Regions from separate parts of the Desulfosporosinus sp. FKA genome, predicted to be linked through region 3. Evidence: riboswitches for the same ligand, from Rfam matches in the RefSeq annotation. Region 3 holds a riboswitch; each other region holds the start of a gene.
What was found. Region 3 has a riboswitch for cyclic di-GMP ahead of B5771_RS09500 (response regulator). Riboswitches for the same ligand answer to the same signal wherever they lie in the genome.

Region 1: it holds a riboswitch for cyclic di-GMP, as region 3 does, so the genes downstream of both, B5771_RS15420 (methyl-accepting chemotaxis protein) here and B5771_RS09500 (response regulator) in region 3, are expected to answer to the same signal.
Region 2: it holds a riboswitch for cyclic di-GMP, as region 3 does, so the genes downstream of both, B5771_RS22255 (chemotaxis protein CheA) here and B5771_RS09500 (response regulator) in region 3, are expected to answer to the same signal.
Region 4: it holds a riboswitch for cyclic di-GMP, as region 3 does, so the genes downstream of both, B5771_RS23280 (methyl-accepting chemotaxis protein) here and B5771_RS09500 (response regulator) in region 3, are expected to answer to the same signal.

Annotation. Positions count from the first base shown of each region.
Region 1 covers NZ_NAHZ01000031.1:64,700-72,926, forward strand. Annotated here, with positions in the region: gene B5771_RS15395 (DUF5667 domain-containing protein) at 1-863, shown strand, start outside; gene B5771_RS15400 (hypothetical protein) at 1,091-1,387, shown strand; tRNA gene B5771_RS15405 (tRNA-Leu) at 1,533-1,615, shown strand; gene B5771_RS15410 (sigma-70 family RNA polymerase sigma factor) at 1,870-2,379, shown strand; gene B5771_RS15415 (anti sigma factor C-terminal domain-containing protein) at 2,369-3,340, shown strand; gene B5771_RS15420 (methyl-accepting chemotaxis protein) at 3,427-4,020, opposite strand; cyclic di-GMP riboswitch class I at 4,007-4,063, opposite strand; gene B5771_RS15425 (hypothetical protein) at 4,391-4,720, shown strand; gene B5771_RS15430 (CarD family transcriptional regulator) at 5,061-5,546, shown strand; gene B5771_RS15435 (zinc-ribbon domain containing protein) at 5,807-6,109, shown strand; gene B5771_RS15440 (hypothetical protein) at 6,400-7,386, opposite strand; gene B5771_RS15445 (hypothetical protein) at 7,631-8,227, opposite strand, start outside.
Region 2 covers NZ_NAHZ01000034.1:221,152-229,378, forward strand. Annotated here, with positions in the region: gene B5771_RS22255 (chemotaxis protein CheA) at 1-1,631, opposite strand, end outside; cyclic di-GMP riboswitch class I at 1,694-1,779, opposite strand; gene B5771_RS24450 (hypothetical protein) at 2,004-2,144, opposite strand; gene B5771_RS22260 (methyl-accepting chemotaxis protein) at 2,270-4,009, opposite strand; cyclic di-GMP riboswitch class I at 4,202-4,290, opposite strand; gene B5771_RS22265 (DUF4405 domain-containing protein) at 4,553-5,275, shown strand; gene B5771_RS22270 (ATP-binding protein) at 5,390-6,901, opposite strand; gene B5771_RS22275 (response regulator transcription factor) at 6,902-7,576, opposite strand; gene B5771_RS22280 (hypothetical protein) at 8,060-8,227, opposite strand, start outside.
Region 3 covers NZ_NAHZ01000026.1:116,910-125,136, reverse strand. Annotated here, with positions in the region: gene B5771_RS09515 (efflux RND transporter permease subunit) at 1-1,212, shown strand, start outside; gene B5771_RS09510 (efflux RND transporter periplasmic adaptor subunit) at 1,202-2,431, shown strand; gene B5771_RS09505 (hypothetical protein) at 2,707-2,955, shown strand; gene B5771_RS09500 (response regulator) at 3,027-3,407, opposite strand; cyclic di-GMP riboswitch class I at 3,541-3,628, opposite strand; gene B5771_RS09495 (DUF4405 domain-containing protein) at 3,836-4,822, opposite strand; gene B5771_RS09490 (YqeG family HAD IIIA-type phosphatase) at 5,084-5,614, shown strand; gene aroE (shikimate dehydrogenase) at 5,713-6,546, shown strand; gene B5771_RS09480 (prepilin-type N-terminal cleavage/methylation domain-containing protein) at 6,567-7,001, shown strand; gene aroC (chorismate synthase) at 7,169-8,227, shown strand, end outside.
Region 4 covers NZ_NAHZ01000034.1:431,304-439,530, forward strand. Annotated here, with positions in the region: gene B5771_RS23260 (multidrug effflux MFS transporter) at 1-1,164, opposite strand, end outside; gene B5771_RS23265 (MarR family transcriptional regulator) at 1,154-1,648, opposite strand; gene B5771_RS23270 (PfkB family carbohydrate kinase) at 1,697-2,125, opposite strand; gene B5771_RS23275 (hypothetical protein) at 2,194-2,556, opposite strand; cyclic di-GMP riboswitch class I at 2,883-2,966, shown strand; gene B5771_RS24460 (hypothetical protein) at 2,926-3,099, shown strand; gene B5771_RS23280 (methyl-accepting chemotaxis protein) at 3,172-4,884, shown strand; gene B5771_RS23285 (fibronectin type III domain-containing protein) at 4,960-5,577, opposite strand; gene B5771_RS23290 (cellulose biosynthesis cyclic di-GMP-binding regulatory protein BcsB) at 5,574-7,616, opposite strand; gene B5771_RS23295 (glycosyltransferase) at 7,623-8,227, opposite strand, start outside.

The sequences.
Region 1 (8,227 bases), on a different contig from region 3:
GTAATGGCAATACCGTCACAGCCGAAAATTGGTTCACAGATTTATTAGGCAAAATTCAGCTTATGTTGACCTCCGATCCCGTTAATAAGGCTTCTATTAATGAGCACCATGCTTTAGCAAATCTAGCCGAAGCTAAGAAACTTATGCAGCAAGGAAATTCTCAGGCAGCTGAAGCCTGTCTGTCTCAATACTCAGACAAGATCAGTCAAGCTGAAAATTTTATTAACCAAGCAAAAGATCCAAACAGTCAAACGGCTAAAGCTCTCACCATAGCTCTCGCAAATGTGAATTCAAACAATATTGAGGTGTTAAGCAGTTTGTTGGATAAGCTTCCCCCTCAAGCCGCACAAAGATTAGCCTTGAATATTGTTAAAACTATGGAAAAGGCTGTAACTAAATTGCCTGCTGAAGGGACGGATTCCACCGCGGGTACGACTTCAAGTACTTCTTCGAGTACGAATTCGAGTACGACGGTTCCTTCCGGTACTTCTGCATCAACGTCAGGATCTGTGACTGATTCCGGCTCAGTGACAGCAAACTCGAATCCAACAAATACTCAACCGGTAACAAATAATACTAAGCAATTAGAAAAGGATGCTAAAGCCGCTTTAGAAAACTTTAAGAAGTCCTTGAAGCAAAATGTAAAGCTTAACCTCGATGATCAAGACCAGGATGAGGATAATTCCGGGACCCAGCAAGTTACACCTGCTCGGCATACTCCGATGACTCAAGGAGCCATGATGTCCGGCCCTAAGACCGGTTCCAATTTTGTTCATCCTTCCGTAAAAGGATCGCCAAATTCAGAGCATGGAAATGGGCCGAAAAGTAAAAGTCAAGGCAGAGAAGACCATCAAAGAGATTAGAGATGGGGTAGCTGAATCCCCTGAGATGGCAGGGGAACAATAGTTAAAAAAGTACTCCCGTACACTTCAGTAGTGTGCGGGAGTTTCTATAGTCAGCGATACATTGCTTCGTTTATCGAATACAAGGCCTTTCTGGAAGGTATTCCACCCGCTTCAGCCGTGGGAGTGTCAAAATTATGGTATACTGATATTCAAGTAATAATCAGAGCAGATAAGGAGAGAAGATTTTGGGCAAAGCTAAACCTACCCCCGATGATCTGCGTCGTCAAATTGGCTACAATATGATTACCTTTTTGGGTGTCTTTCTTTTTTTGCCCATCATTTGGTTTATTCATCTTTTTACCAAAGACTCAAGCTTGTATTGGCGTTGGGGTATTAGTTCGGCTCTCCTCGTCGTAATCAATATCGTTTTATATTACTGGAACTATCCGGAGAATTGGCTGAAGAATTTGCTGTTTTTGATAGGAATTGATCTGATCATTTTACTATCTGAATATTTTTGGTTATTACGGAGCATGGGGTAACAGTGTGATAGGTAAACCCAGGTTACAAGTTATGGTAGTTTATAGTGACTTTGTTGTGAGTTTATGGCTTGGGCGAGTTGTAGTCTATCCCTTGCCTTTTTGTAAGATATATGGTATTATATTTTTTGCTACGTGGTTTCAACATGCGGGAGTGGCGGAACTGGCAGACGCACTGGATTTAGGTTCCAGCGGGCAACCGTGCAGGTTCAAGTCCTGTCTCCCGCACCAATTTAAAAGTAGAATCCTCCTTTTAACCGTTTGGATTTAGACGGCTAAAAGGAGGATTTTTTGTGTCTAGACGAATTAAAAAATGTTCAGAAACAACAATCAATGATTATAATTAACACATTTCGAAAAACGATAGCTGTATTTTATAACTAACTTCAGAGTCATAAACTCTTTTAAAATTTTACCAAAACTGTATACTTTTTATGAAGTCAATTGTCTTAATAAGAGAAGAACTTTCTGGAAGGATTTATTGAATGAGAAAAGATGTCCTTACTAATTTATATAACAAACATGCTTTAATTATATATAGGTACTTGCTAAAGCACGGTTGCCGTAGAGATGTTGCAGAAGAAATTGTTCACGATAGCTTTGTAAAGGCAATTGAACACTTTGATGACATAGAACCAGAAAGGCTTCCTTCGTGGATTTTTAAAGTTGCTTTAAATAACTTCCGAAATTACCTGAAAAAAGCTTCTGTTAGAGAGGAGTTATTAATTGATTGGAGTCATTTTTTAGAAAGATTATCATGTGAGTATGAGACTGAAGATATTCTTTTGGCGAAAGAAAAGATATTTGAAATTTATGATTGCCTTAATAGATTAAAAGAAAGTTATAGGGAATTATTGGTATTGAAATATGAAATGGAGTTGAGTTGCAAAGAGATTGCAAAGATATTAGGACTTTCTGAACAAACAGTTAAGACCTATTTACTAAGGGCAAGAACAGAATTTAAAAGTGTATGGGGTGATAAGTATGGAAGATAAAATGAATAGCGATGAATTAGACCAAATTTTCGATGAGGATAAATTAAATAGAGCTATAAAAAAAGGCAAACGAAAATCTACTATACGAACTGTTTTAATTTCTATACTTATAGCGTGCTTGGTATTTGTGCTCATTACATTAGGTAATACTGCATTGACTATTAACATGAGTAATAAAACATTTGAGTCTTTGAGTGCCTACATTGAACTGACTGTACCGAACGGCTACATTAGTAATTCAGCTGATACTCTCGGTTTCTTGGGGGGGAGAAGTAATTACACTATAAGCCGAACTGTGGGGAATAAAATTGTAGTCTTAGAAGAACGGGTACAACCTTTTGGACTTCTGCCTCAATTTATCATGACAAGGGGGCAAGGAGGAGGTCAAGTTGCTGGCGAATGGCCTTTGAATTGTTGGGAATTTGGTTACAATAAAATGTTATTTTTTCTGCCCCAAATTACGTATAAAGAATATAAAAATGATTTGGCAGAGTTGAGCCAAATCGGAAGCGATAAATTGATTGAGGTTGGATTATCTTTTGATAAGCCCTACACTTTTTCCGAATTATCCCATATTCTCCCCAATGCTAATATTAGTTGGTACTGGGTGGACACTTTTACGAAGGATGATATGGTTCGCTATGAGAAAGAGGCTAAAGAATGCGATGGTAAAGCCACATTTATTAGTGAGTTCGAAACTTTAGGTGTTGATAAAACACCACCTATTAGTATTAATACCTTTGACTCGGATTACAACAATTTCCTTTATAATTTAAAAATCAGCAAAAACCAAAAATTCTTGAACATCTTTAATAATCTTAATTCTAAAGGTTATACCGACCCCTCGAAAGTTCCTATTTTGGGAGCTATAGCTTATGGTACAAAGGAGCAATTAAAACCACTAATTGAGAATCCTCATATAAAGGCGTCTTCATTTGGCGTAATTACTGAGAAGTATTAATTTTGTTACCGATGGATTAAGGTGTTTTACTGGCGTTAGCTGGTATGTCCTAAGAAGCCCCCACCTCTAAGCTTCTTGGACCCGTGCTATAACTCGTTAGCAATTGTTTCTAATTTATGGGCTATTGCATTTAATTCTTCAATTGTTGCAGATATTTCCTGTATGGAAGAAGCTTGCTGGTTAAATACCACATTTGTGCCTTCAACTTTTTGTTTAATATTGGCAGAGAGTTTTTGGGTGGTTTTTATCGCTAAGTTAATGTTTTTGATTGACTCCTTACTGGATTCGGACAACTTTCTAATTTCTTGAGCTACGACTCCGAAGCCTCGACCCAAATCTCCAGCCCTAGACGCCTCGATTTGTGCGTTTAATCCTAGCAAATTTGTTTGTTGAGCAATATTGTTAATAAAACTTAAAATTCCGTCCGTATTCTTAGCCTGGTCATTTAAATTAGCAACTATAGTAGAAATTTCTTGATTAGCATTTGATATATCTGTAACACCAACCAAAACTTCATTAATCGATAATGAAATTTGGTTAATAGCAGATGCTACATTTTCAGACATTGTTGTGATGTCGCGCTTCATAGAGGGTCGTCCAACGACAATTGTTCCAGCCACTAAACCATGTTCATCTTTGATAGGAATACCAACGGTTTTGAATTCCATTGGAAGACACATGACTCTGCGTCCTTAGTTTTCACTAAGTTTGCCTTTGCATTAGTGAAGTTGTTCAGAAAGGATATTCTTTAAAGCATAACACAATAAAACCTAATGATATGTCGAAAAGCGTCGAAAAAATAATAATAAGTAACTTAACAGAATCATGTTGGGAACAATAATATTCATCACGTAAATTGCTAAGATGAAGGGTGATTAAAGCAACATCAAGTGTTGCCGCAAGGAAGAATTTCGTGATATGTAAACATTTGCTAAATATTTGCCGATAATAACATAAGAAAGGACTCAATTAATTCCTGTTTCGGGAACGATTTGAATTAGATAATAAATTGTTTCCGTTGGCATTAATAATGTAAGGAGGAAAATTGCTATGGAAATAACAGGACTTAATAAATACTATTATACTGATGCATCATCAAAAAAAGGTGAGTGCAAAAATAACAGTGATACAGGCATAAATATGGCTGAAGTATTTAAAAATGAGATATTAAATTGGAAAGAAAAAGTTGGAGAAAAGGTTAATGAAGATTTGAAAAATGATCGTGAAAATAATATTAAGATGTCTGAAAAACAATGGCGTGCTTTACTAAATAAGGTGGACAGTGCAATTAATGCTCATCGCCAACCTGTAAAAACAGATGTTAATGTTCATCGTTCCAAACCCAATGATGTAAATAAACAAACCCAAAAACATAAGTGAAGGCCCTTAGGCCCTCATCGCAGCTACTAATTTCTTTGTTCCCACCATATTGATGGCCTTTTTAAATTGTATGCTTGTATTTGAGTTTGAATCTAAAATGAGCAAATGACACAATTTAAAAGTAAATTCTCCTTTTAACCGTTTGGATTTTGACGGCTAAAGGGAGGATTTTTCGTTTTTTAATGACGCCAGTTTTGCCATTAATAATTGTTATGAGATTGAGCCGATTTCTTCTTCAATAAATTATTGACACAAATAAATATAATATGGTAAAATATTATTTTTAATTTTCCTAGTTTTGTGATATACTTAGGGTGTTAGTCTGGAGGTAGACGGTATGATATTTAACGTTGGTGACAAGATTATATATCCAGTTCATGGGGCTTGTGTTGTAGAAGCAGTTGAAGAAAAAGAGATCTTAGGGGAAAGAAAACTCTGCTACATTTTGAACATTCCTCAGGAGAAATTGCATGTTATGGTTCCAATGGACAAAGCTGTTGATATGGGTATGCGTCAGATGGTTAACCATGAGATATTGGAAAATGTACTCAGTGATTTTAACCTTGGAAATACTGACCCGATTATTCTTGAAAATCAACGATGGTGCAAAGATATTAATAAAAAGAAATTTAAAAGTGGTGACATTTATAAAGGTGCGGAAATTATCCGTGATTTAACACGTAAGAGTCAAATAAATAAACTTGGAGCAGATGACGTAAACATGTTGAATAATGCACGTCATGTTTTTGTCAGTGAGATAATGGAGGTTAAGGGCCTTAAAGAGGAACAAGCAGTTCGTTTATTGGATGAAGTGTTGAACTCCTAGTGATAATCTCAAGTACGGTTTTAGAGAACGTTTTGCTTATGCCTGAATTCTTGTTTTAATGCTCATAGTATCCATATTTAGGAAATATATATTTAAGAAATAGTTTATTAAGTATTTGACTTATTTCTTCATTACAGTTATACTTAATAAGCTCGTTAATATTTGCGGATTTACGAAAACCTTCCTCTGTTGCCTAAAGCTATAGGAAGCAATAAATACTTCCCATGTAGCGCGGGTAATTTGATTTGGAGGTTTTTTTAATGCTTGAAGACAAAATTTTAACATGTAAGGATTGTGGTAGTGAGTTTACTTTCACCGCTTCCGAGCAAGAATTCTACGCCGAAAAGGGATTCGCTAATGAACCCGGTCGGTGCCCAAAATGCCGTTCTGCCAGAAAGGCACAAGGCAGAAACAATAGTGGATACTCTCGCCCTCAAAGAGAAATGTTTCCTGCAATCTGTGCTAATTGTGGAAAAGAAACGACAGTGCCTTTCCAACCGACGGGTGATAAACCAGTATATTGCCGTGACTGTTATCAACCACGCACGAGAAACAATTGGTAATTATCTAATCGACCGAAGCCTTTCTAGGGTTAACACCTAGGAAGGCTTTTTTCACTTACTGTCGTTCAACGCCAATGTTATTTAACTTTGAATCTAAATGCTCATTTGGATAATCATGTTTATCAGTATTCCTATTGGAAAGGGCGGCTCGGCAATAATGTCCACTGGACATTATTGTATCTGAAGCCCCGATGTTCAGCTTTGGCTGAACGAGTTCACTTTATAGTGAGAATAGAAAATGGCAAAAGCGTTGGAACAACTCATTTCCAACGCTTTTGCCGTTTGTAGTCTTATTTTGTTAAGATAGCATCTTCTTGAGCTTGAGTAATCGTTCCGGCTGTAACTAATTTATCTAAAGCTGTTTTTAAGCCGGTGTTCTCTTTAGGTTGAGGCATAGCGTTCGTAATTGCAGTTTCTTGGTCAGCGGTAATGGTTCCTGCACTAACGAGACTGTCAAGAACGGTTTTCATATCTGTTTTGGTGCCGCTTTTTCGAGCTGTTTGCATAGCATTTTCAATTGCCGTTTCTTGAGCTTGGGTAATGGTACCTGCAGTGACTAAGCTATCGATTGGGTTTTTATGTTCTTTTTCCTTGAGGCCTTGATCATTAGGTTGAGGCATAGCGTTCGTAATTGCAGTTTCTTGGTCAGCGGTAATGGTTCCTGCACTAACGAGACTGTCAAGAACGGTTTTCATATCTGTTTTGGTGCCGCTTTTTCGAGCTGTTTGCATAGCATTTTCGATTGCCGTTTCCTGGGCTTGTGTAATGGTACCTGCAGTGACTAAGCTGTCGATTGGGTTTTTATGTTCTTTTCCCTTGAGGCCTTGATCATTAGGTTGAGGCATAGCGTTCGTAATTGCAGTTTCTTGGTCAGCGGTAATGGTCCCTGCACTAACAAGGCTGTCAAGAACGGTTTTCATATCTGTTTTGGTACCGCTTTTTCGAGCTGTTTGCATAGCATTTTCGATTGCCGTTTCTTGGGCTTGCGTAATGGTTCCTGCGCTTACCAGACTATCGAATGGATTGACACGTTGAGGCATGGATGCTTTTAGAGCATCGTTAATAGCCGTTTCTTGGGCAGAGGTTAAGGTTCCAGAAGATACTAAGCTGTCTAATCGACTTTTCAATCCTCCGTCAAAACCTCTTGAGTGAGACATTTGTGGTATTTTCGTTTGAGCTGATGATTGATTCATAGTTCCTGCAAAAGCTGCAGAAGAGGATAACAATGTAATGACGGCTGAAGCAAGAGCAATTTTGGTCGTTTTGTTGAATTTCATAGTTAAACACTCCTTGAAATCAATTTTGTATTTTGTACTTTATCCAAGTATACCGTTGATTTCGGAATGTACGCTGAACGTACGCTGAATGTTTGCTGAAAAACTTGTTAGGATTTTGTGAATATCAAATTAAAAGTATTAGTGTACGTATTCGATTTCGTGAACAACTGAAATAGAGAGCCGATCATTCTTCTCGATGACAGACTCTCTATTATATATTCCTTCCGATATTGGGAATGTTTATTCAGTTTTTATGTCCTTTTCCCGCTCTATTGGAATGCTGGTGTTTTTCTCCCCCGCCGGCTCTTTCATTGTGTTCCCCTTGTTTTTGCTCAGCGTGTACCTTCGGTGAAGTATTTAATAGGGGTGCCGTATCTGCGGTTCCGGAGGCAGTTCCGTTTACTCCAAAAGTCTGATTAAGCGAATCTAAGGCAGTCTGTTCTTCGTCAGTTAAGCTGCTCGCTTCTGTTTCGTTTAAGGAATCGTCTTCAATACTATTTGTTACGGATGCCGCTCCATTAGTTGTAGGTGTTACTTCATTAGTTGTAGGTGTTACTTCATTAGTTGTAGATGCCGCTTCATTTGTTGTGGTTGTCACTTCTTGGCTTTGCTGATCAGTCTTTTCTGTTCTATCAACACTCTTTTCCATAGACCGAACAATGTTAAAAGCCAGTCTTTCAGAGGCTTTGGAGGGTAGTTTATCTAATAAATTTCCTAATACTTTAATATTCTGAGCGTGATCATTACTAACGGCAAGCTCTAGTTTTGGCATTGTATCGGAGTCCTTTGCGGAAAGTTCTTCTAAAAAGTCTTGTGCTTCCTTTAGTTTCTTGGAGTATTC
Region 2 (8,227 bases), on a different contig from region 3:
CCATCGATGATAGCTAAGGTAAGTGGTATCTTTAAAGTTATAGTTGTACCTTTACCCGGAATGCTATCTGCTGAAATTGAACCACCAATAGACTCGATATTATTGACAACCACATCCATCCCTACGCCACGCCCGGAAAACTCTGTTATCTCCTCACTCGTTGAAAAGCCGGGAAGAAAAACCAGATTATAAATTTCCCTAACAGAATACTCGCTTTCTGACTTTAGTAGTAATTGTCGTTCGCGAGCTTTTTCTAAAATCTTTTCTTTATTAAATCCTCGTCCATCATCTCTAACAATTACTAAGACATCTCCGCCGGCATTTTGGGCTTCCAAGACGATCGTACCAACCCTCGGTTTTCCTTCAGATTCTCTTTGGTTAGGAGTTTCTATGCCATGATCAATGGAATTTCGAATCAGGTGCATTAAAGGATCGGATATATGTTCAATAATGTTTTTATCGACCTCGGTCTCCTCACCGATAAACTGAAGCTGTACTTCTTTACCCAACTTTTTACACATATCTCTCAACGGTCGGTTCATCTTTCTAAATGTTCCGCTTAAGGGAACCATCCGTACAGACATTACAATATCCTGGAGATCACTTGTGATTTTTCGCAGCTGTCGAGCGGCTTTATCGAAATTCTTTAAATCCAGCCCTTTAAGATCAGGATTTTGGGTAACCATCGCCTCGGCGATTACCATTTCGCCAACAAGATCCATCAGCTTGTCCAACTTCGCAACATTAACACTTATGATGCTTGGTTGAGACAGAGAAGAAATTTCTTTTTCTCCGTGTTCTTTTGGCCTCAAATCTTGATTATCTGCTCCAACAGGGGATTCATTTAATTGTCCCCCATCATTCTCCTTATCGTGGTTAAGATCGTCTAATTGATCCAAATGAAAATCTTGTAAAAATAAAGTTTGAGAAAATAGCTGATGAATTTCTTCACAAGAGCGATTTGACTTAAAACGAACGTTTAACCCCTGCTCTCTAATCACTTTTGAACTAGCATCAGCATCGAGGTCTTCCGGTATATGTTCAATTTCATGAGCAATACCTTCCAAATCATTAATCACTCCAAAGGCGCGAAGGTTTTCCATACCACAGCCGTCTTCAAAGTAAATAGACACTTGAAACGAATCATTAAGGACTTTTGAGTCACTAGACAATTCATCTGTATTTTGTAGTCTTGGCTGGCTCGTTGGCAAAATATGTTTTTGGTCTTTAATCGCTGCCAAAAAGGCTTGAACTTTATTAATTAACTCTGAAGCATCTCCATCTGCTTCATAGCCATTTTTAATTTTAGCAATTTCTAGCTTTATATAATCAAGACCATCAAGCACTAAATCAGATAACTTTTCATAATTTACGTTTTGGGGATCATCTTCACGAAGGCAAAAAAATAAATCTTCAATAGCATGGGCTACAGAAGAAATATCAGTAAAAAGCATCATGGCAGATGAGCCTTTAATTGTGTGCATGATTCTAAATATTTCGTCAATGTCATCTTTTGGATAAGAACTGGCTTTTTCATTGACCAATACTATTTGCTCCATCTGTTCAAGAAACTGAACCGTTTCGTATAAATACAGTTCCAGCAAAGGTTCATTTATAGAGTCCTGATTCAATAGCTTGCCCCTCCTTAAACTAAAAAAGCCTTTTCGCATAGCGATAAAGGCAAATGAAAACGTTCGGCGGCTTGGCGATCTTCAGGTTTATCTGTTAAGACCCATAGCTTTGCGTCCTTATCTTTCGATAAGTTTGCCTTTTGCATACGAATATTAAACTACTAGATCATTTAGTCAAAAAAATTACAATAATATCGAACTTTATAAGTCTATCGCAAAATTATAGATTATTTGCGTTCTTTTGTATAATTACTATATCAAATTATCGATATATGTCAATCGGTCTATAATATTGATCCATAGATCCTATTCTATTATAGGTACAATTATGATATTCTACTACCAAGTGTATCTAAGATAAAAAGCAAATACCTAACTTATTTGTAGTATTTGCTTTTTATCTTTTTTTACTTTTTGAATCTTTTCTTTACGTTCCTTACTTTCGGGTTGTAAATGCTCAAGACCAACCTCAGCTAGAATAGTTTCGAGAGTTTTAATTTCCTGTGCTGTCATAGTTTCTAAGTTTTCCTCCTATGCTTAGCAAATGCCTAATTAATAAACAATTCGTTGCTTATTAATAGTATAACTCCCGAATATGAAGTAACTGTTAAAAGAAGCTAAGTTTTTGTTTAAGTTTATCAATATTTGCCAAACTCCTGGTCAGTTAGTGAAATTCTTGGAAAACCATTGTTGGTAGCTGCCGCTTCTGAGCGGGCTTGCTCAAAAGAACCATCTTTGCCTAAATTCATAGTTTTCTTTTCAGTCATGTTTTCAAGTATTCTCAAAACTTCCGGACTCAAGCGGTCTATACTGCCCGACTCTGTATTTTGCTTTAGTTTAAACTTCGAAATCATGTCTTGTAGGATAGCTGCTTGGCTGGAAAGCTCTTCACTGGCTGCCGCACTTTCTTCTGAAGTGGCAGAATTTGTTTGAACGACCTGCGATACCTGCATAATACCTAAATTTATTTGCCCAACACCGGTAGCTTGTTCAGTGGAGGCAACGGCAATATTATTAACAAGGTTAGCCACTTTCTCAATACCATTTACAATTTCATTGAGTGCTGCCGCAGTATCACTGGCAATTTTGGTACCACTCTTCACTTTCTTAATAGAACCTTCAATCATATCCGTTGTCTCTTTGGCTGCATTTGCGGAACGAGCCGCCAAGTTTCTTACTTCCTCAGCTACGACAGCAAAGCCTTTTCCGTGTTGACCGGCTCTTGCAGCTTCAACAGCAGCATTAAGAGCCAGGATATTTGTTTGAAAAGCGATCTCATCAATAACTTTAATTATCTTAGAGATATTGGCTGAAGCGTTGTCAATTTCTTCCATCGCCTTCAACATTTCCTGCATCTGGTTATTACCTTGAACGGCATTCGCCTTGGCATTGTCAGCTAAGATGTTCGCTTCATTTGCGTTTTCGGCATTCAGCTTTGTCTGAGTGGATATTTCCTCCAGAGAAGCAGTCAGCTCTTCGATGGAACTAGCCTGTTCAGTAGCCCCCTGGGAAAGAGCTATACTTGAATCAGATACTTGTTTCGACCCCGAAGCCACCTGTTCAGAGGCAGCCGCAATATTGGTCATAACTTCGTTAATTCTTTCGGCCATACGACTAAAGGCCGATGTTAATTGACCAATCTCATCTTTTGTATCTGCCTCAACATTCACATTAAGATCGCCATCTGCCAGCTTATCGGCAACTTTAACCATTTTATTGACCGGATTGCTGATAATGCGGGATATGAAGATGCCAAGAACTATTGCCAGAATTACTCCGCCTGTTATAAAACCTATCATTGTTATTATTGCAGTTTTTCCTGTAGACTGGTTAGAATCTGATGACTGTTTAGCATTATTTGTTTTCAACGTCATAAGGGTATCTGTATTTGTTTGTACCTCATCTCCAATTTGGACGTCCCGGGCACTGGTTAACACATTATACAAATCATCCATATTGTTTGCTTGAATGTCCTTGATCGCTTGTTGCTTAATTACTGCAAAATCGTCAAGGTTTTTAGATAATTTATTGTAAGCTTCTGCCGCCTGAGGGTCATTTATTCCAGTTTTAAAAGCAGCCATAGAATTGACTATGACCTTGTCAAATTCAGTTAATTTATTGATTGCCTCCAGCTTTTTATTGGGATCTTTTTGAACATACGCATCACGTATGGCCACACGTTCTCTTTGATACGTTTGAGCTACACTTGCTAAAGCCGGTAAAGTAGCGGTATGTCGAGAATACATGGTCAAGTCTTCCGCTGTGATTTTCTGTATATTTAAAACGCCTACTGTTCCAACTACTGCAGCAATGATAGCCACCAGAATAAAACCTATGATTAACTTGGGAGCGACCTTCAAATTATAAAACCATTTCATGATGTAATTCCCCCTTCAAGTGCAGACAGCCTCTTGCTTTCACACATAATTTCAATACCGTAGCTTTCGTGTCTTCCTCCATTTCTAAATTATTTTCAATTTCCTCAGTTATTTTCACACCCCATCCTTTAGAAAAAACATTTAGAAAAAAGCAGAAGCAACAATATGTTGCTTCTGCTTTTTTTTCGATATTTAAGCAACCAGGCTGTCATGTTTCAGTTAGAAATTTAGACCCTTTGGCTTTGCGTCTCGCACTTTCGCACGATTTGCCCGTTTTCATATATTTACTTTGTATATACACAGTTATCATGGTACAACAATTAAACCCTTATTTCAATATAAAATTACTTTCTTTGACATTATTCTATTTAAACATAATCGAGTCTCTCCCGCCCTTGCTGTAGTTGCTTAAATATTTATTTTAATTCAGTTAAAATTCAGGTTAATAATTAATAATATTACAAGACATTTAGACATAGCTCTTTCCTGAACGGCCTGGAACAATGTTCGATGCCCAAATTGAAGTCGATTGGAGGGGTTACTTTGCAAAACAACAACAACATAAGATTAGCATTGGATACTATTATGTTTATTAACTTAGTTCTTGTTATGACAGTTTCTAGAGGAGCATTTCATGAAGTAGCCGGTATCGGAATGGGATGTCTTGTATTAACTCATGGTCTAATCAATCTACAATGGGTCAAAAAGGTTTCTGCACGATTATTTGATGCGCAACTTCCAAGCAAAACACGTTTCACCTACTTGATAAACCTTTTGCTATTGGGATCAATGCTGATAACGATAGTAGGCGGTATATCAATGTCGCAAGTATTATTTCCCGGAATTGGTCTTCGTCATTTCAGGCAAATTCATTCACTAACAGCCAACATCTTACTCGTTTTAGTCGGTATTCACATGGGACTTCATGGGCAAAGGCTTTTGTCAAATATCAAACGGATATTTAATACAACCTTTCAAAAAATGATTGGAAGCATTGCAGTATTTCTATTAGTTTCCTTTCTCTTGTTCGGCGGATATAAATTAATTTCAGATCACGTCCCAAATGTTGAGTTACAACAGCAGGCCCCACGCCAACATAACACCGGCAATACTAGAGGACCTCATAAACTGCAACCCCAAAGTGATGGCAGGTTCAAAAATGAGCATAGAAATTTCAGCCCTATTGGTTTCATTTTTAACTCCGTAATAATTTTAGCGGTTGCTGTAATGACGCATACATTTAACACTAGGCATTCTAATAAATAGTTAACCAGGGCCCGCCCCCACTTATAAGAAGTGGGGGTCTTAAAAACTGGAATCTAGCTGCAACTGAAAAAAGTCGAACTTTAGGCTAGGTGAAACTTGTGATCAAGTACACTATTATAACAAATATGAACTGCGAGGCAACCAGATAGTAACACAGGTACCTTTTCCCCGCTCACTTTGAATCTCAATGGTACCTTCGTGGTTCTTAACAATGGACTGGCAAATTGATAATCCTAAGCCACTGCCTCCCCCATCACGTCTGCGGGCCCCATCAGACCTATAAAAACGGTCAAAAATATGGGACAAATCCTGAGGATGAATGCCAATTCCTGTATCTTTGATGACTAACTCTACTCCTTCATCCCCTCCCAAACTGACTTTATCTCGTAAAATCAATTCTATTAGTCCTCCGGCAGGTGTATAACGAATGCTATTATGCAAAAGATTTTTCAATAACCGTTCTATAGCCAAGGGGTTACAGTCTATTCGTATGTCTTTTTCTAAACTAATAATTATGGAGATTTGAGTTTTTTCTGCAAAATCCCCAAGTTCACTGTTCACCCTTTGCAGAATCGGTCCTAAGGCTACAGATTCTTCAAATTGCATGTGCAACCCGCTGTCAAATCTAGCCAATGCTAACAGATTGTCTGTTAATGAACTCATATAGTCCACCTCTGTCAGGCATCCCTTTAAAGCCTGTACGTATTCCTTCTCGCTGCGCTTCTGACGCAGGGTGATTTCCAACTCAGAACGAAGTGCACTTAATGGAGTTCGCAAATCATGCGCAGCGTCATTGACGAACCTGGTTTGAGTCGTAAAAGCAGCTTCTAACCGTTTTAACATTGCATTTAAGACGTCCACCAAATGGTTCAAAGTAGCATCTCGTATAGGAACATCGATCCTCGATGTTAACGTATTGGCATCAATTTTCTTAGCCACAACAATTATCTTGCGTAATGGTTTAAAGGTACTCCACACCAAATAAGCGGAAATAACAGCAACAACCATGACAGCGCCTAAGGAAATGATTAGTAAGATTTTTCGCAGGTTATAAAGCATATCGGCATTATTTGTCACAGGCGAGGCGACTTGAAGTACATAATTTCCATCTTTGCCATTAGGCAAAGGCCAGTATAAAATACGCATTCCACCTTCTTCGGGCCAAAAAGGACGCAGCCAAATAGGCAACGAGGATGCGTTCAAATGCTCGCGATGCCCATGAGACCCGTGACGCCCATGTGAAGGCTCATATGCAGAATTAGAGAAAGACCCGAGGGAGTCAGTAAAACTTTCTCTCCCTTTTAATGCTAACTGCAACAAATCATCGTCTACAGGAAGAACCCCTTGAGTCGAAGAATATACAATCTTGTCTTGGTTATCAATCACTTGGATATATAGTTGTTGCTGCGCTTCCTTACTAGTTGATAATTCTTGAGTCCAACCTTTGTCAGACCAATTGCTAGCAATTGATTGAGCCAAAGAAGTTAGTGATGAGTCAAGGCTGCTTTTCAACAAATAATCCGTTGTCATATAGGAAGCAAAAAGGGCAGCAAAAAGTACCGTAATAAACACACCGCCGGTAATTACGGCAAGACGCAAAGGTAAGCTGTTTTGCCACAAACGCAATCATTCTACCTCCAAACGATAGCCAACACCACGCATGGTTTTGATCCATGCGCGATTGTCAATTAATCTTAGTTTCTTTCTCAAATTTTTTATCTGAGCCTCGATTGTATTATCTGAAGCATCCCAAGGATCCTGCCAGCATTGTTCTGCCAAAGTTTCCTTACTCAGTATCTGACCTGAATGACGGATAAAGACGTCCATCAGTTCATATTCCAGCCTATTTAGCATTACTGAACGCTCACGATAAGTAAGAAGCCTGGTCTGAGGATTAAGTTCCAACGTTCCTGCTTTTAAAAGAGGAGTAATGTTGAAACTTCCACGACGTTGCAAAACTTCTATCCTGGCTAATAACTCAGCGAAGGCAAACGGTTTACAAAGATAATCATCTGCACCAGCCTTTAGCCCAGTTACTCGATCGGATACAGCATCCATAGCTGTTAACATAAGTATAGGAATGGTGCAGTTATTTTGCCTCCATTTTTGCAGTAAATCTTCGCCCCGCATATCAGGTAACATACGATCCAAGATAATTACACCATAATCACGATGGAGATAAAATAGCTCTGCTTCGTTCCCATCCACCGCACGATCAACATGATAACCTTCCTCAAATAAACCGCGCACTAAAATTTCCCCTAAATGAATATCATCCTCCACCAGCAAGATCCTCATCATCGCCCTCCCTCATAGCGAATACATCTCCGTTTTCTCCCCCACCGAAGCAAGGTATGAGAACCATTCCCACATTTATTTGTATAATCATCATAACTCAAATCCAAAGTATGGAAAATAGTTAATTTCTCCTGACCATTAAATGTTTTGAGTTACATATCTTTACTATAGGCTGCTAAACTGAAATTAAGCTGAAGTGAACTCGTTCAGCTAAAGCTGAACATCGAGACTTCGGTGGCCCCCACCGAAGCAGAATACGGGAGACCCACTCCCACTTATAGAAGCGGGAGCCGAAACAACGGGGCCGTGAGAAACTAAGTTTCAACACGGCCCCGTTTTACGATTGGGTAAATTGTCAACAATCAGCCTAACCGCTTGTTTTGTAGAATACTATTACATATATGGCCTATGAATTCGCAAAAAACTAAGGGGAATCGCAAAGCGATACCCCTTAGTTTTTTGTAAGACGCTGATCTTTCTTATGTACTATCCAAGTTTGTTGTCAGGCAATAAATCTTTAAAATTTTCGGCAAACTGCATGGCAACTGTTTGTACTTCCGCCAGCTTTTCCGGTTTTAGCAAGGCAATCATTCTAGGAATAAACTGCATAATATCATCCTGTGTCAAATTGCCTTCCGCCAGCTTCTTAAAGTT
Region 3 (8,227 bases):
AGCCAAGTTGCCGGTGAAGTTCGCGGCTTTGGAAAAAGCATGACCGGAGTGGATTTTGATGTTGAAGAGTCACAAAGCGGAGGCGGAGCATCGAAGCCTATTTCAATCAACATTAAAGGAGATGATCAGGCTACCCTTGCGACTCTGTCCAAGCAAGTTGAAACTATTGTGAAATCAGTTCCCGGTGTTATCGATGTTGGTAATAGTGCAGATGTCAAAAGCAGCGAATTAAGAGTAACGATGGACAGTTTAGCGGCCTCACAGGCGGGAATTTCCACCTCGGATGTCGGCAGTACAATCAGGATGGCCTTGCAGGGCACAAAAGTAGGAGTCTACAGGTCCAACAACTCGGAAAATGATATTACACTTAAATTTATGGACGGACAAATAAAAAATGTCGATGATATCAAATCCATTAAGATCACTAATCAGGCGGGAGTACAAATTCCCTTAAGCCAAGTCGCAACAGTTGTTAGAGGAGAGAGTGAACCGTCTCTGTCCAGAGAGGATAAGCAAGACATAGTTACAGTTGATGCTAACCTTCAGGGAAGAGTTCTCGGTGAGGTCACCCGGGATATTCAAACAAAGCTTAGTTCTGTAACCTTGCCTTCAGGATATAGCATAAGCTATGGCGCAAGCCAGAAGAATATGGCAGACTCCTTCAGCTCTCTCGGCTTAGCCTTAGGTGCTTCCTTGGCGCTGGTCTATATGATCTTAGTAGTTCTCTATGAATCGTTTTTGACCCCGGCGATCAGAATGGTTTCTCTTCCCTGTGCTATTATCGGAGCGCTTCCTTTGCTGGCCTTAACCGGGCAAACATTAAATATGATGTCTTTTATCGGTTTGATTATGCTGGAAGGGCTGTCTTCCAAAAACGGCACATTGTTAATTGACTATACGAATACCTTAATGCACAAAGGTCTGAGCTTAAAAGAAGCCTTGATTGAATCGGGTACAACAAGACTAAGACCAATTATTATGACGAGTGCGACTATGATTGTTTCCATGCTGCCTGTTGCTCTTTCCATAGGTGAAGGAAGCGAAATGAAAAAGAGTATGGCTATCGTAATCATCGGAGGCATGGTCATGTCTACGCTCCTTTCGCCCATTGTCTTGCCGGTAGTTTATACTTTAATGGACGATTTAAAGCATCGTATTTCAAAGAAAAGAAAAACAATAAATGCCGGGGAGGTTCCACAAATTGAAATTTAATCTTAGTAGAATCAGGCAGATTAAGAAACGAACTATAATTATCGGTCTACTGGTAATAGCTGCTGCCTTAGGTGGGAATTATGCTTTAAAGCATAGAAAAGTTGAAGTTCCAGCAGTTACTGTGAAAAATGTAAAAGCGCAAAAGGTCGCTCTTGGTTCTTTATCGACTATGGTTGACTACGCCAGTAAATTTGATCCTGTCCAGGAAATACAGGTTTTTCCCAAGACTGGGGGAAGAGTAGCCAGTTTAAATGTTGATATTGGTTCCAAGGTTTCCAGCGGACAGGTTCTCTTTACAATTGATGCGTCTGATCTTCAAGCTCAGCTGCAAATACAACAGCAGTCCTTAGCCGTGGCAGAGGAAAACCTCGCAAAAACACGCTTGAGCTCACAACAAACCTTAGAAAAATCTCAAATCACTTATAACGATGCCCAAAAAGATTATAATAATGAAAAAGCTTTGTATGATGGAGGAGCTGCTTCTAAACAGGATTTAGACAGCGCCAAAACAAAATATGATAATGCTGCTATCGAGTTAAATGCCGCTAAAGATGATTTAGCAGTGTCAGCAGCAGAAGCACAAGTCGAACAAGCGAAGGCAAGTGTTAATGCAGCTCAGGTCCAGCTTGATAATCTAACCGTAGTATCCCCTATCTCGGGAGTAGTTTCTGCCAAAGACGTTAAAGTTGGAGGAATGGTCAGTAGCCAATCAGGTTCCGTTACGGTTATTGATTCCAGCAGTATGGTGGCAGAAATTAGTGTTCCGGATCTTGTTATCGGTAAAATTAAGGTTGGTCAAACTGTACCTGTGAGCATAAATGCCCTGAAGGACAAAAAGGTCTCCGGAGTTATTACTACGATTAGTCCTAACTCGGATGCGAAGGACAATTCGTATTTAGTGAAAGTAAAAATTGATAATTCACAAAGTGGTTTAACTGCAGGTATGTTTATTAAAGTATCGCTGCCGGCCGAAAGTGAAAGTAACATATTGCTCGTTCCCAATCAAGCACTCAACATAGAGAATAATGTAAATTATCTTTATGCAGTTGTTAATGGAAAAGTTAAAAAAATAGCAGTAACGGTTGGTATTTCTGATAATAAAAATACCGAAGTCAAAGGAAATATCACAAAGGGTATGGAGGTAGTTACAGAAGGACAGAGCTTTTTAAACGAGGGAGAAAAGGTGAATATTGTCGAAGGAAGTAGTAAGTCGGAATAAAAGTCTATTGATATTAAAATAGTTTATGTGAGATAAAAGGAAACCCCTAGACATTAGAACTGTGTCTAGGGGTTTCGTCATGCAGGCGGTATTTTCGTTTATGGTGAGCAAATTTATAGTGACTTTAAGATAAATCTGTGGTATAGTATCCCTAGTGATAGTATTCACAATCACAAATAATAACTTCAATTGTGAATTATGTGACAAAACTATTTTTTCGGTACTTATAAGCTGCCTAAAGCTTTTTAAGGTATATTTTAAAGGGGGAATTTAAAATGTGTCCATATATTAATGAAGGGATGAATGTTAACGGTTCGTATTATTATTGTGATGCTGCGGCTCGAGGTGTAAAGCTAAGCGCGAGGGAATTAAAAGATATTGGCTGTACCGTGGCGCAAAGGAAAACATGTAAGAGTTTAATGGAAATGACTCTTGGGTATGCTTTGCTTCCAGATTCTGTCGAGAAGAATACCAATATAATTCTTAATTTTAACAGAGATAGCAAAAAACTTTGTGCCAAATAGATTTATCTCACTTAGCTCATAGCGTGTATAGCTAAAGCCCTCACAGATGAGGGCTTTAGCTATGACCAACATTACTGATGCTTTTCGTTTAATAATAAGGTATCAACAGCAATGCTGAGCTCTTCCAAATCAAAAGGCTTAGTCATTACATAATCGATATCACCATTACGAAGTATTTCGTTGATCTCTTGTTGATCCGTGTAAGCGGACATTAAAATGATTCGAATGTTTGGATTATAACGATGTAGTTGTTCTCGAAGCTCTAAGCCGTTCAGGCCCGGCATCTTGATGTCAGATATTATTAAATCGGGCAACTGTGCTTTCGCCAATGACAATGCTTCGATTCCTGAAGTGGCAGTCAATACGGTGTACCCTTTCGAAGAAAAAAGAGCATTCAGGAGACTTCGAATTCCAAGATTGTCATCAACGATTAGTAAAGAACCTTGACTCAAGCAAATCCATCTCTCTTTCCATAGCTTTCCTACATATGTATGGGAATTATGGTATGTATATGACGCAATATAAGTAAAATAACTGTTTTTGAAACTAAGAAATGTAAGCAACGAAAGCTGCTTACATTTCTTAGTTTGCAGCCAGGCTGTCATATTCCCAATGGAAGTTAGACCCTTTAGCTTTGCGTCTTGTCCTTTCGAACAATTTGCCCTAATGTATATTATGTTGGTTCCGAGAAAATCAGAACTTTTCTTATATTATAAGATATTATAAGACAAAATTTAACAAATTACAACATAATTTAAACCTTAAGATAATACATTAACCGCCTAATTTTTTGTTAAATATTTTTTTCGATCTTCGATAGCTATTTTGCAGCACACACCTATTTAGGTATAATTGTACGAAGCTACAGCCATGGATCTGCTTATGCTCGGAATCCTGTTTTATGATAGCCACTATGATGATGCTTCTGAAATGTCCTATCATTAAATTGACCATTGTTTCTGTGATGATTTTCTTCTTGAGGATTTGGTATTTTATAGCCATCGTTATTACTATTATTATTATTGCTATTGTATTCGTTTCCCTGGTCTATTGTGGTGTTACTTGAAGTTTGACCATATAAGTTTTGATATTCTGTTTTAGCTGCTTGCATTTGTGCTTCACCTTTATTACATCCTGGGCTTATAAGAGGACAATGCTTATTACAGCCTGTGCAAAACAAGTTTCCAAGATAATCAAACAAACTAGGGCGATTAAGTTCTTGAGTGTTCTCAAAAGCCTGGTTGGAATTTGGACTGTCTCCCCGATTTGTGTTGTTTTTGTTAGGGAGATTTAGCGAATTTCGCATTGAGACAGTTGGAGGATTCGAGGGATTACTTGACCATTTATTAGATCCTAGTATATTACGGTCAAATATAATACCCATTATTAACCCTATTCCTAAAGTTAGTACAAACTTTCTTTCATCATTTGCAAGCATATTACCTAAGGAGGCAGACAAATACTTTCGATGCCATAAAACATGTATGGATATTATGACAAGGCAACAATATGAGACAACTTTATGAACAGTTACAAGAAAATCAGAATTTCCATTTGATACAGCAGGAAAAAGCACTTGAGAAATAAGAATGCCGGTTATGGCTATAGTACTAACACAAAGGAATAATCCAATATTAATTAAGAACATAAATAATAGTTTCTTTGCTGATTTTCCTCCGAATTGAAATTTGAAGATATTTTTAACCCACGTCAAGTTTGCCAAGATGTGAAGGATAAAAAGAGTGATTGCTAAGAGTCCTGCAATTTCGTGAAAAACCAGGCCAGTATCAAAAGGGTTTAATAAAAGCAAGTAAATAATGATCATTATAAAATCGAGAGCTATTTTTAAAGGCGGTTTACAATTCAATGAACTCACTTCCTTAAAAGATTTATAGTTTCATTTGGTCGATGTTTTTGCCTTATTATTAATATAAAGTGTTTTCCTGAAATTAATCTGAATAAATTCATTTCCGCATCGTTGGCTGATTTTCCATAGGGAATTGGAATTTTTGAGAAGTGACTCGAGAAAAGTTAGACACTAATTTAATTTAAATTAATAGCCTGTCGACTTGCTTGAAACGTGTTATCTAAGGTATAATTATGAAAAGTTCTATACTTGGAGGGTTCAATGTTTGACTATTTTCGACCAACACTTCAAGCTCCTTCCATAGATCTCATTCTTGTTGAGCAACTTGTTCGAGATGGAATTAAGGGGCTCATTATCGATTTAGACAATACCATGACACCTTGGAATGATGTCGAAGTGGGTCCAAAGGTTAGAGAGTGGTTTATCAAAGTTAAGGCAGCTGGCATCTCTGCCTGTGTCGTGTCAAATAATAAGAAGCGGCAACGCGTGGCAGTTGTTGCGGAACGGTTAGGAATTCCTTTCGTTTTTGGGGCGACAAAGCCGCGCAGAAGGGCTTTTCGTGCGGGCCTGAAAATGTTAGGAACAGGGCAGAATGACACAGCAGTTATAGGCGATCAATTATTCACAGATATTTTAGGCGGGAATCGACTCGGCCTCTATACGATTCTTGTGACGCCCATTAATGATCGCGAATTTATTGGAACGCGGATTATGCGGCGAATGGAAAAGGTTCTCGTTTGGCTGATGAAACATTTTGCTCCTGCGAAACCGTACAGCCCTAAAATACATTAAGAAATATACCAACAAGGGAATGGGTCAGCCATTCCTTTTTCTCTATAGTCGTAACTCATTGTCAACAATATTTTAATCTTTGATAAGGGATGGATGCTATGGAAAAACACTTTGCTGTGATTGGGAATCCTATTGGACATTCTTATTCGCCGGGAATGCATAATGCGGGCTATAAATATCTTGGTATTGATGCGCAATACCATCGTTTTCAAGTGCTCTCTGATCGCTTGGCAGAGGCTGTCAATGGGTTGTGTGCCTTAGGTTTTAGCGGTTGGAACGTTACACTTCCTCATAAGGAGACTATTATTCCGCATCTCGATACCCTTACGCCTCAGGCAAAGAGAGCTGGTGCCGTGAATACCGTAAAGATTGTCGATGGAGAAAAGATAGGTCATAATACGGATGGGGACGGATTTATCTGTTCCATTGAGAGTGAACTTCAGGAATTTACGGACAAAAAGGCAGTTGTTCTAGGTGCTGGAGGCGCTTCCAAAGGGATTGCTTTAGCTCTTGCGGCCAAGGGCATGCGCGTGCATATTCTTAATCGAACACCTGAAAAAGCAGCAGAGCTAGTTAGGATTCTAGATTCTAAAGGTGGTCGAGGAAGTTTTGGCGAATTTAAGCCTGGAGATTGGCTGGAGGACGTTGACCTATTAGTACAAACAACTTCTTTAGGTTTACGAGGTGAACCATTTCCCTTTACACTGGAAGGTATCTGTCCAAAGGCATTGGCCGTTGATATTATCGTAAACGTTCAAGAAACCTCATTTCTACAAGAAGCAAAAAAATTAGGTTGTCGTGTTTTAGATGGAACTGGTATGCTTCTCCATCAAGGAGCATTGGCTTGGGAATTTTGGCTAGGCGGACAGGCGCCGATTGAAGTTATGCGTAAAGGCCTCCAAGATCAGATGCAGCGGCGGGAGAGGTTATAAACAATAGAAGGAAGAGAGCCATGTCACAGATAGGGGAAAGAGAGTACGGATTTACCCTTCTAGAAATGTTGTTGGTATTGACACTCTTGGCGGGAGCGGGTTTTGCACTGCTCGTTAAGCTTCCCAATCGTTGGGAACAGGACCGGCTTTCCCTTGTGACTACCCAATTATTAGAAGAGATTCGTGATGTCCGCCAGGCTTCTTTGTCTGAAAATGATTGGTATCAGGTTAAGTTTTACACTCAAGGAGAACATCATTATCAGATTTTCAAAGAGGGAACTAGAATTGAAGATATTTCTCTGCTGAAGGGCATTCGATTTCTCGGACAGCCGGATAATCTTTTATTTAATGCTTCTGGCAGAAGTGCAGGTACAACCATTATTTTAACCAACTCTTTTGGAGAGTGTCGAAGTGTCGTTGTTGCTCCTGTAGGAATGAGAATTCGAGAGAAGTGAACTCGTTCAGCTAAAGCTGAACATCGAAACTTCGGTTGGGAACCCACTTCCATTTAAAGAAGTGGGAGTCTTACGATTGGATAAGTGAATATAGTCTGTAATTAAGCGACAATTTCTATGAAATTAAGATTTAGCAATTTTTGCTTTAGTAAAGGGAAGGGATTAGAGTGCGCTTTTTAACCGCAGGGGAATCTCATGGTCAAAAGTTGATAGGGATAATTGAAGGACTTCCCTCAGGAATGAAGATTTCGAAAGAAATAGTCGATCAGGCCCTAAAAAAACGGCAGCAAGGTCCGGGACGCGGGGGACGGATGGCTATTGAACAGGATCAAGTCCATTTTATTTCTGGAATGCGGGGCGGATTGAGTACTGGCGCTCCTCTGGCCATGGAAATTTTGAACCGCGATTGGGAAAACTGGGAGAAAATCATGACCTCGGAGGAAAAGGCGGATTTAGAAAGCCGTAAAGTGCTGACCCCGCGTCCAGGTCATGCTGATTTGACAGGGGCTTTAAAATATCATACAGAAGTAAGGAACATCCTGGAAAGGGCGAGCGCTCGCGAGACAGCTATGCGAGTGGCCATCGGGAGTGTTGTAAGGCAAGGCTTGTCCCAATTAGGAGTGGAAATTCGGGGGCGAGTGACCGCTGTTAGTGGTCTTCATGCCAAATTATCAGAAGATGATGGGTATTGGCGGCGTGTTCAGCAATCAGAATGGTCGGTGGGAGACCCTGAGGCCGAACGCCAAATGGGGGAACGTCTTCGGGAAGCTCGTGAGCAAGGAGAATCCTTAGGAGGCCTGTTAGAAGTCCAAGTCCTTCATCTTCCGGCAGGACTTGGTTCACATGTACAATGGGATCGTAAACTTGACGGAAGATTAGCTCAAGCTGTTCTTTCCGTACAGGCTATCAAAGGAGTCTCCTTTGGTATAGGCTTTGATGCCGGAGAAAAAATGGGTTCCTTGGTGCATGATCCAATAGGATATCAGCCGGGTCAAGGCTTTTACAGGGAATCAAATCGTGCCGGAGGAATTGAAGGAGGGATGAGCAACGGAGAGGCGATTGTCCTCCATGCTGTCATGAAACCAATTCCTACTCTCTATAAACCGTTAAATTCTGTTCATCTTGAAACAAAGGAAATCGTCAAAGCAAGTGTGGAGCGCTCTGATGTTTGTGCAGTTCCGGCAGCTTTGGTGGTTTTGGAACATGTCGTCGCATGGGTCATTGCA
Region 4 (8,227 bases), on a different contig from region 3:
CCAAACTGCCCCGCATATCAATCCCAAAATAATATTCAAAACTCCAATAACAGCAATTTGATTATTCGAGCTCAGAGAAACGATGCCCATGCCAACACTTCCCATAACCGTGGCAAAGGAACCCATAAGTGATGAGACGGAGCCTGTGTCTCCCTGTTGCTGTTCTAACATCAAAAATGCGCTCGGCGGACGCATTGCACTTCCGGAAACAGTAGAGAGCACCAAAGTAACTGCAAACAGCAGTGGTGAATAGCTGCCAACGAGACTGATAAGTAACCCACTTATGATTGTTAGAGCAAAACAAGTGTTGATAATTGTAGTACGCTTATAATAGTTTGATAAACGGATATAAATGAGTGGGCCAAACAGCATCCCCAAGGCATTAAAAGCAAAGTAGTAACTATAAACCTGACTGCTTAAATGAAAATTTTCCTGATAGATATAGGAAGATGCTGTAATGAAAGCTAAGGCAGGTATGCTCATGGTTGAAAAGATGAGAAGAAGTGACGTGAATCTCATGTTCTTAAGAACTACACCGAGTCGGCCAATGGTCCTCATCACACTAGCAGAACTTTTCTCAACAATTGTTTCCTGTAAAGCTAAAGAACCGGCTAGAGCGGAAATACCAATCAGGGCTTGAGCCACAAAAACTCCCCGCCAAGAAGTTACATTCAACAAGAATGATCCAACAACAGGAGCCACAGCAGGAGAAATTACTACCATCGACTGAACCACTGCTAACACAGATTCTCGTTTTCTGCCGCTATAAACATCCTTGACAAGCGCTGTTGCCACACTAGAAGCGGCTCCTCCTCCAAATGCCTGTAAAGCCCTAAAAGCGATCAATAAATATACACTAGATGATAGGGAACATAAAAAACTGGCAACAGTGTAAATTGAGAGACCAATTAATACTATCGGTTTTCGGCCATGCTTATCGCTTAACGGTCCCCAGAACAGGGTGCCAAAACCAAAGAAAATAAAGAACATTATTAATGTGAGATTAATGATTGACTGAGATGACCGAAAATATTCTGTCATAGTAGGCAAGGCTGGAAGATAAACGTCCATAGAAAGGGGGATGAAAGCACTAAGTACCGCAATTAGCACAATCATTCCTTTATCACCAAGATATTTTTGCTTTTTTAGTTCATTAATTTCCATCGTTCGTACTATGCTCCTTTTTAAATTGAGCTGGAGGTTTTGCCCCCAAAGATTCAAGGTTGCTAATCATACGACAATAAAATTGTTTCATTTGTTCGCGTTCAGTTTCTGTGAACCCCATGAGCATCGCTCTATCCACTTTGTTAAAAGCGCTCTCGCATTCTTCTATGTAGGCCAATCCCTTTTCAGAAAGCTTTATGAGTTTGCGTCTGGAATCTTTTTCATCCGGGTACTGATAGATAAGCCCGGATTTTTTCATCCGCTTGATAGATATTGCAATAGTTGGTGGGCTAATTCCGATTATTTCTGCCAATTCCTTCTGCGATGCTGACATATTATTCATTTCATTTTTAAGCATAAACAAAATTTGTGGGTTACTTACTTCGCCTATCCCCCTCTTTACAATTTCCTCCTTTAAACAATTATGGTGCATGCGGTCAAATACAGGGAATAACCATTCCAGTGAATTAAATTCAAATCCCAAAAAAGTTCGCTCCTAGCACATATAGTTTTACGGCTAATAGTTAGTCGACTAATTATAATAGTAGTTATCTTTCTTTCTTCTGTCAATATACTTTTGGTCTGCCATAGCCCCTACCCCGTTGGCATATTTGCCGCTTCTCTCCAAACTTTCATTTCTCAGAATTCCCGCTAAAAGGCCTGCTGCGAACCCATCCCCTGCCACCGTATCGATAACGTTTCCAACGCTGTATCCGGGAACAAACAGTTCTTCAGATTGATGACGTAAATAGCAGCCTTTCGGGCCTAATTTTATGGCAACAATTGTACTTCCTTGAGAAGAAAAATAATCCGCAACCTTATCAATATCCTTTATTCCCAGGAGAAGCTCTGCTTCATCAATACCTTCCACCCCGAGGGTACTGGCTGCTGAGTTTTTGCGATATATTCGCATGTTTATTATTATGAAACCACTGAAACTGATAAAATCGATAAAGCCCAAGAAGCACTCCGCATTCGGAAGATTCTTGGGCAGCAAATTTTATTTAACGTCTAGATTCTTGATTCTTCTTAACCTGTCTTCGTTTCAGACATGTAACCTAGCGTCCTTTTTCTTATCATATAATCATCCGTGTCAATTTCTCCGCGGGCATAGCGCTCATTCAGCAATTCAAGAGCTTTATCACTCTGTTTATTAACTGAAAGGAGAAATTTGCCTAAGTGTTTAACAGTATAGAATATTAGCAGGAGAACAGCGATTACGATAATAAAATGCAGCCCCATGTTAATTAAGGCGTAAACGTTTAAACCGTTATTTATTACATTGCTGCCGCCACTATTGGGAACAGAGAAATTAGAACCAGGAGCATTGGGAATAGGCGAAATATGCCCCTGACCACTTCCAAAGCTAAAGCCGCCGCTGTAGGGATTCATGGTTCAACTCACCTCCTTTTTGTTCTAACGTTACTCTAAACCAGACATTTGGTATTTTCGTGACTAAAGTGTGATTGTTATATCAAGGTTTCGTATCAATTGTTGATAACGCTTAATCTTAAAGAAAAAACAACAGCAAAAATCCCCATCGTCATGGGAAAGCAAGGAATATAAACGATGGAGTTATAACACCAATTTGAATGATACGATGCTATAGTTTAATAAATTTTGATAAAGTCATTAAGATACTGTCAACATCAACATTCCAGAAATTAAAGGTAGTATTATAACTATATGAAAGAGTTCTGTACAAAAAATTATGGGATGGACGATAAAGGCAAACTTGGCGAAAGCCAAGGACGCAAAGCTATGGGTCTTCCAGTTAAGCTGATGACTGCCAAGCTTCCAAAACGCTCAAATCGCCATACCGCAAAGGTGTGGCGATTTGTATTTCCACCTAAAACCCTAATAAAAGGAGGGCTCAAAACCTCAGCAACAGATGCTGTGCTTAAAGCGAATGATGAAAGAAAGCGTATGAAGTAAACAACTGTAAAAGTGCTAGACAAGATAAGTCAACTAATTTTGCCAAATACCAATAATTTGGAGGTGCTATGTATGAGTTGGTTTAGGAATTGGGAAATTCGAAAAAAGATTTTAGCCTTGGTCATAATAATGGTATTTTTCATCTGCGCAGTGGGTATTGTTGGTTATCACTTTAGTACCCTAGACAGTTCTCAAATGGATGATATCTACGCAAATTACCTTCTGTCTGTCAAGTACATAAATGATGCACGAGCTATGTCCAGAGCTGATGAATCAGATACCTTTCATTACTTTTTGGTCAAAGACAAAACCACTCAACAAAAGCTGGCAAACGAGATCAATTCCCTCTCCGCTGACTTTGATAAAAGTTATGCTTCTTACTTGAAATTAGCTAACAGTTCTTATGAAAAAGAAAGAACCGCTAAAATCAATCAGGAGATTACCGCCTATAGAACTGCACAGCAAAAAGCAATCGCGCTGGCCAATCAGGGAAACCCTAATGCTTATGAATACTTCACCAATAACGCTCAATCACATCTTGACACCTTAAATACAACGATGCAAGATCTTGCTGATTTCTGTGCCCAAAAAGCTGATACTATCTATTCCCAAAATCGCTCTGCCAATATCGATGCCCAAAGGGTAATCATTGCTTTAACTCTCATTGCGGCTCTTTTGGGTCTACTGATCAGTTATCTTATTGCTAACTTAATTACCATTAATCTTAAGAAAGTCTTAGCAGGAGTAGAACAAGTTTCCAATGGTGATTTAACGGTCGAAGATGTTATTGTCGAGGGAAACGATGAGTCAGGTAAGCTGGCCCAAAGTTTTAACCTTATGAAAAAAAATCTCCTTGAACTGGTTAACCAGGTTAGTCATACCTCAGAGCAAGTAACCGCATCATCAGAAGAACTTAGTGCCATTATTGAAGAGAGCACACAAGCCAGCAATCAAATCGCTTCTTCCATGGGACTTGTGGCAAGTGAAACCGAAAAAGAGGCAATAGCTATTGAGGACGTAACTTCTTCTATTGAACAAATTTCTGCCAGTACACAGGAAGTTGCAGCCAGCAGCAATGAGATTGCCGATTCAATGGCTACAACATTATCGACAACTCAAGCCGGGCAAAAAGCTTTGGACGAAGTAACTCTACAGATGAATAACATCAGTGAAGGGACAAATACAATTCAAGAACGCATTGAAGACCTTTCAATCAGCTCTGAAAAAATCAGCGCCATAATTCAGTTTATAACTCAAATCTCAGAACAAACCAATTTACTGGCTTTAAACGCCGCAATCGAAGCAGCAAGGGCAGGAGAAAATGGCCGGGGATTTGCTGTAGTCGCTGAAGAAGTACGCAAACTAGCAGAGCAATCACGAGTATCCACAACAGAAATCACCTCTCTTATCGAGCAGAATAATAAAAACATTCATTTAGCGGTTACCGCAATGGGCCGTGAAGTCGAAAATGTCAAAGGGGGACTTGAAGTCGTAAATCTTGCTGAACAATCATTTAAAGAAATCAGCAAGCTTGTAGAATCGGTGACAACTCAGATTGAAGAAATAACAGCAACGATTCAACAAGTAGCGCTTGGTACTCAGCAGCTGGCAACTTCGGCAGAGAAAATCGACAATTATAGCAAGGAGACCTCATCCCAAGCCCAAACAGTATCTGCGGGTATCGAAGAACAAACGGCATCAATGGAACAAATAGCCTCCTCCGCCAGCAGCCTGGCTTCCTTAGCCACTGAACTTCAAAATGTTATTGGTAAGTTTACTCTTTAGAACTTTGCATCACTAAGGACTGTACCAAAACTTGTTGGTGCCCTCATTGAATAAAGGCGTTCTCACTCCACTACATTAGTAAGCGAGAACGCCTTTGGCTTTTGCGCTGGTCTCAGCGCCAACCGAATTTGCAAAATAACTTTCGACACCGGTACTCTTCAAAGAGCTTATTTTGTAAAAATATTCGGTACTGGGATTAAGTCCTGTGTCCACATACTCTGGGGTCTTAACGTTGGCAATCTTACGATACCCTCGTTCCCGATCTGCCGAGCGGTAAACGTTATAAGTTGTAGCATACGAAGCAGGATCCCAACGCAATTTAATACTAGTACTGCTAACAGGAATAGTCACTAGCCCTTCAGGTATTCCCGGATAAAGTGTTTTCGTTTTTTTTGTCGTATCTGTCGTTGGTTTTACCTCACGGCTTGAAGAGGTGATCGATTCTGATTTAGGAACCGAAGCGGACTCCTTTGTATCTCCCTTGGTGTTATTTTGCAGGGTGTATTCATGCCAAAAATTATTCAAGGAACTCTGGATCGACTGTTGTTCCAAGTTTGGCAGCGGCGCCAGATTGCGAACAGATGAGTAGGCTTGGGGAACCGACTTCTGTTTCCAGATAAATAAAATCAAAGAAACAGTAATGATTGCTGATAGCAAGAGAATTATAATAATCGCTTTACCCTTTATTTTCATTGTCTGCCTACCCTATCCCTTCTTCGAATCAGCCATAAACTGCCAAGTGTGAGCAGCAGCACTGCTCCTACAACTACGGCGTATCCGAGGACAGGTCTTTGTTGAATAACGTTGGGCTGATTTCTTTGATTTTCCACTGTCGGGGATAAGGAGGTAATGGTTCCATCAGCCGAAATAATACTTAATTGTCCGGTTACTTGATCCACCAATTTACTGTTGGAAAGAATCTCACTTACTCTACTGAGAGAATCAGCTTTCGTCCCAAGGACTACAAAAAGAGGCTGCTGTTTATTCCAAGGCACTGTGGCCGCCTCAAGTAGAGCCGCTGTATTATTTTGAGTTGGGATGAAACTGACAAAAGGTGCTACTTCATAACTGCCATTTTGCTCTGGCCAGGCAGGAATATATTTTTTTAACGCTTCTAAACGTTCTTTTTCCTGAGTATATCCTACCATTATTACAGGGCCGTTATCTTCCATTTGCTTCGTCCTTGTCCCCAACACAACATTCCAATTAACCTGTTGCCCTTTTTGAGCTGCCCTGGCAGCAATTATCGCGGCCAAGGTCAATTCTTCCTGATCCGGTTGTTGAGATAACCACATCGTGGCTTGTATAGAAGGCTGACCGGGACGGGAAATCGTGGGGAATTCCTTCAGTCCCCATGAATTATCAATTGGGCCTGGAGCCAGATAAATTTCTGTATCCGCAGAAAGAACCGACCAAGCGACTTCATCATAACGCATCGCGCTGCCATTAACATTGAGATAGTTCATAAAAGCAAAGTTGACGGTCCATGAAGGTTTATTTAATTCTGATGCCGGAATCTGAACACGAAGTTCACCCTGATCGGAATTATTGGCATCTAGAGGAGTGCTTTTTACCGGAATTCCGTTTATGTAAACTGTGAGAGCGGACTTGGCAGGATCCAATTGTACAGCATGCCTAAAATGCACATTGATATAACTGGAACTTCCGGGCTGCCAATTTAAGGGGCGGTTGAGGACGATACTGGTTTGCTGGTGAAATGCCCCACCCAAGACGATATCCGAGTAGCCTAAATCAGATAAGGTATAGGAACCAGCTAAACCGATGGTTTGTTTTTGCGGCCGGTTGGCAGCGGGATCATTTTGAACAATCAGTGTATTGCCCTTGATCTGTTTAACCGTATCAGGACTGCTCAGAGACGCCGCTGCCTTGGCTAAGCCTGAAGAGTCAGTTCCTGAGACAAGCAGAGTATCTCCGTTCCCGTTTGAGCTTTGGTTGAAGGAAAGCACGCCTACCTGAGCCGGTAAATCAGAGTTCCCGGTACCGGGCAATTCCTTGAGCTGCCCGAAAAGGATCTTGTCACCGTCTCCAGAATTATCTTTTCCAACGTTAACCTTAAATTTGAGCGCCTGATAGGGTTCTTTAGAACCCCAATCAGCAGCTGTCGCCAACATGGATTTTATATCATCGACATTAGTATTGTTTGGTAAATACCACGTACTTTGCACCGGCTGCTGAGCAAGAGGATTTAAAAAAGGATACGGATATGTGGACAAACCGATTGAATTTGCCGTCAATTCGAGGTGTAAGTTCGAATGGGGCGAAAGAACAACCCAATTACCCGGATTGTCAATGTCCTGATCGTTTGATCCGGACGTACTCTGTTTGGTTGCAATCTGAATTTGATTGATTCCTTGAGCGAAGCTCCGAGCCGGCAAATCCACCCGCCATGATCCATTTTTTGTGTCTTCCTGCGAAAACCCTCGACTGGCAATAGGTACCCCATTGACGAGAACGCTAATGTTGGAAGCTTCATAATCAAGAATATCGGAATGAGTATAAAATAAGTCCAAAAAGCAATGTCCGCTGACTTGAAAATAGGGCTGTAAGGTAAAGTAATACGTTGCCTGATTAAAAGGCGCTTTAAATACTTGCTCAGTGGAAAATAAGGTGAGATTAGATAGTTCTTGCCTAGGCACTTCAGCGGCCCTAACACCAGACGGAAATAGAAGTAAGATTAGCACCAATGCTAGTGTGATAAGTTTCTTAGACACCGTTTCCTAACCTCCTGACCGTTCGGTCTTATACCAACGTGCATTGGTCCCCGAAATCCGATCGCTAATTGCTGAAATTGTTGCCTTTACAACGACAAAAAGCCACAACTGACAATAGGTAAAATACATAAGGCAAATAAGAAGAAGATTGAGGAATGTTCCCTCACCCGATTCGAAGTTTACAGAAATGAACGATTCGAAGATAAACATAGCATAGGCCATAAACCAGATAATCGTAAATGGTCCTGTGAGGGTTAAATTGCTTCTTCCCAATAAACCAAGAAGAAAAATCGCATCTGAAACTAGAATCGAAAAGAAGAAAATACCATAGGTAAAAAAGAAATAAATGATGTCTCCGGCGATACGTTTGTTTCTTAACTTAAAGATGTTACGAATATAGTAATTAATAACGCCTAAGTTTCCGCGAGCCCAGCGAGTTCGCTGCTTGATCCAGATCCTCCATTTCTCCGGTTCTTGCTCCCAGGTTACAGAATCAGGCACCCAAGTAATGTAGTAGCCCTCGTCATATAACCGAACGGTCAACTCAGTATCCTCGGTTAATGCTTTGATATTCCAACCTTCAATTTTTTCTAAGATGCTGCGCCTAATCA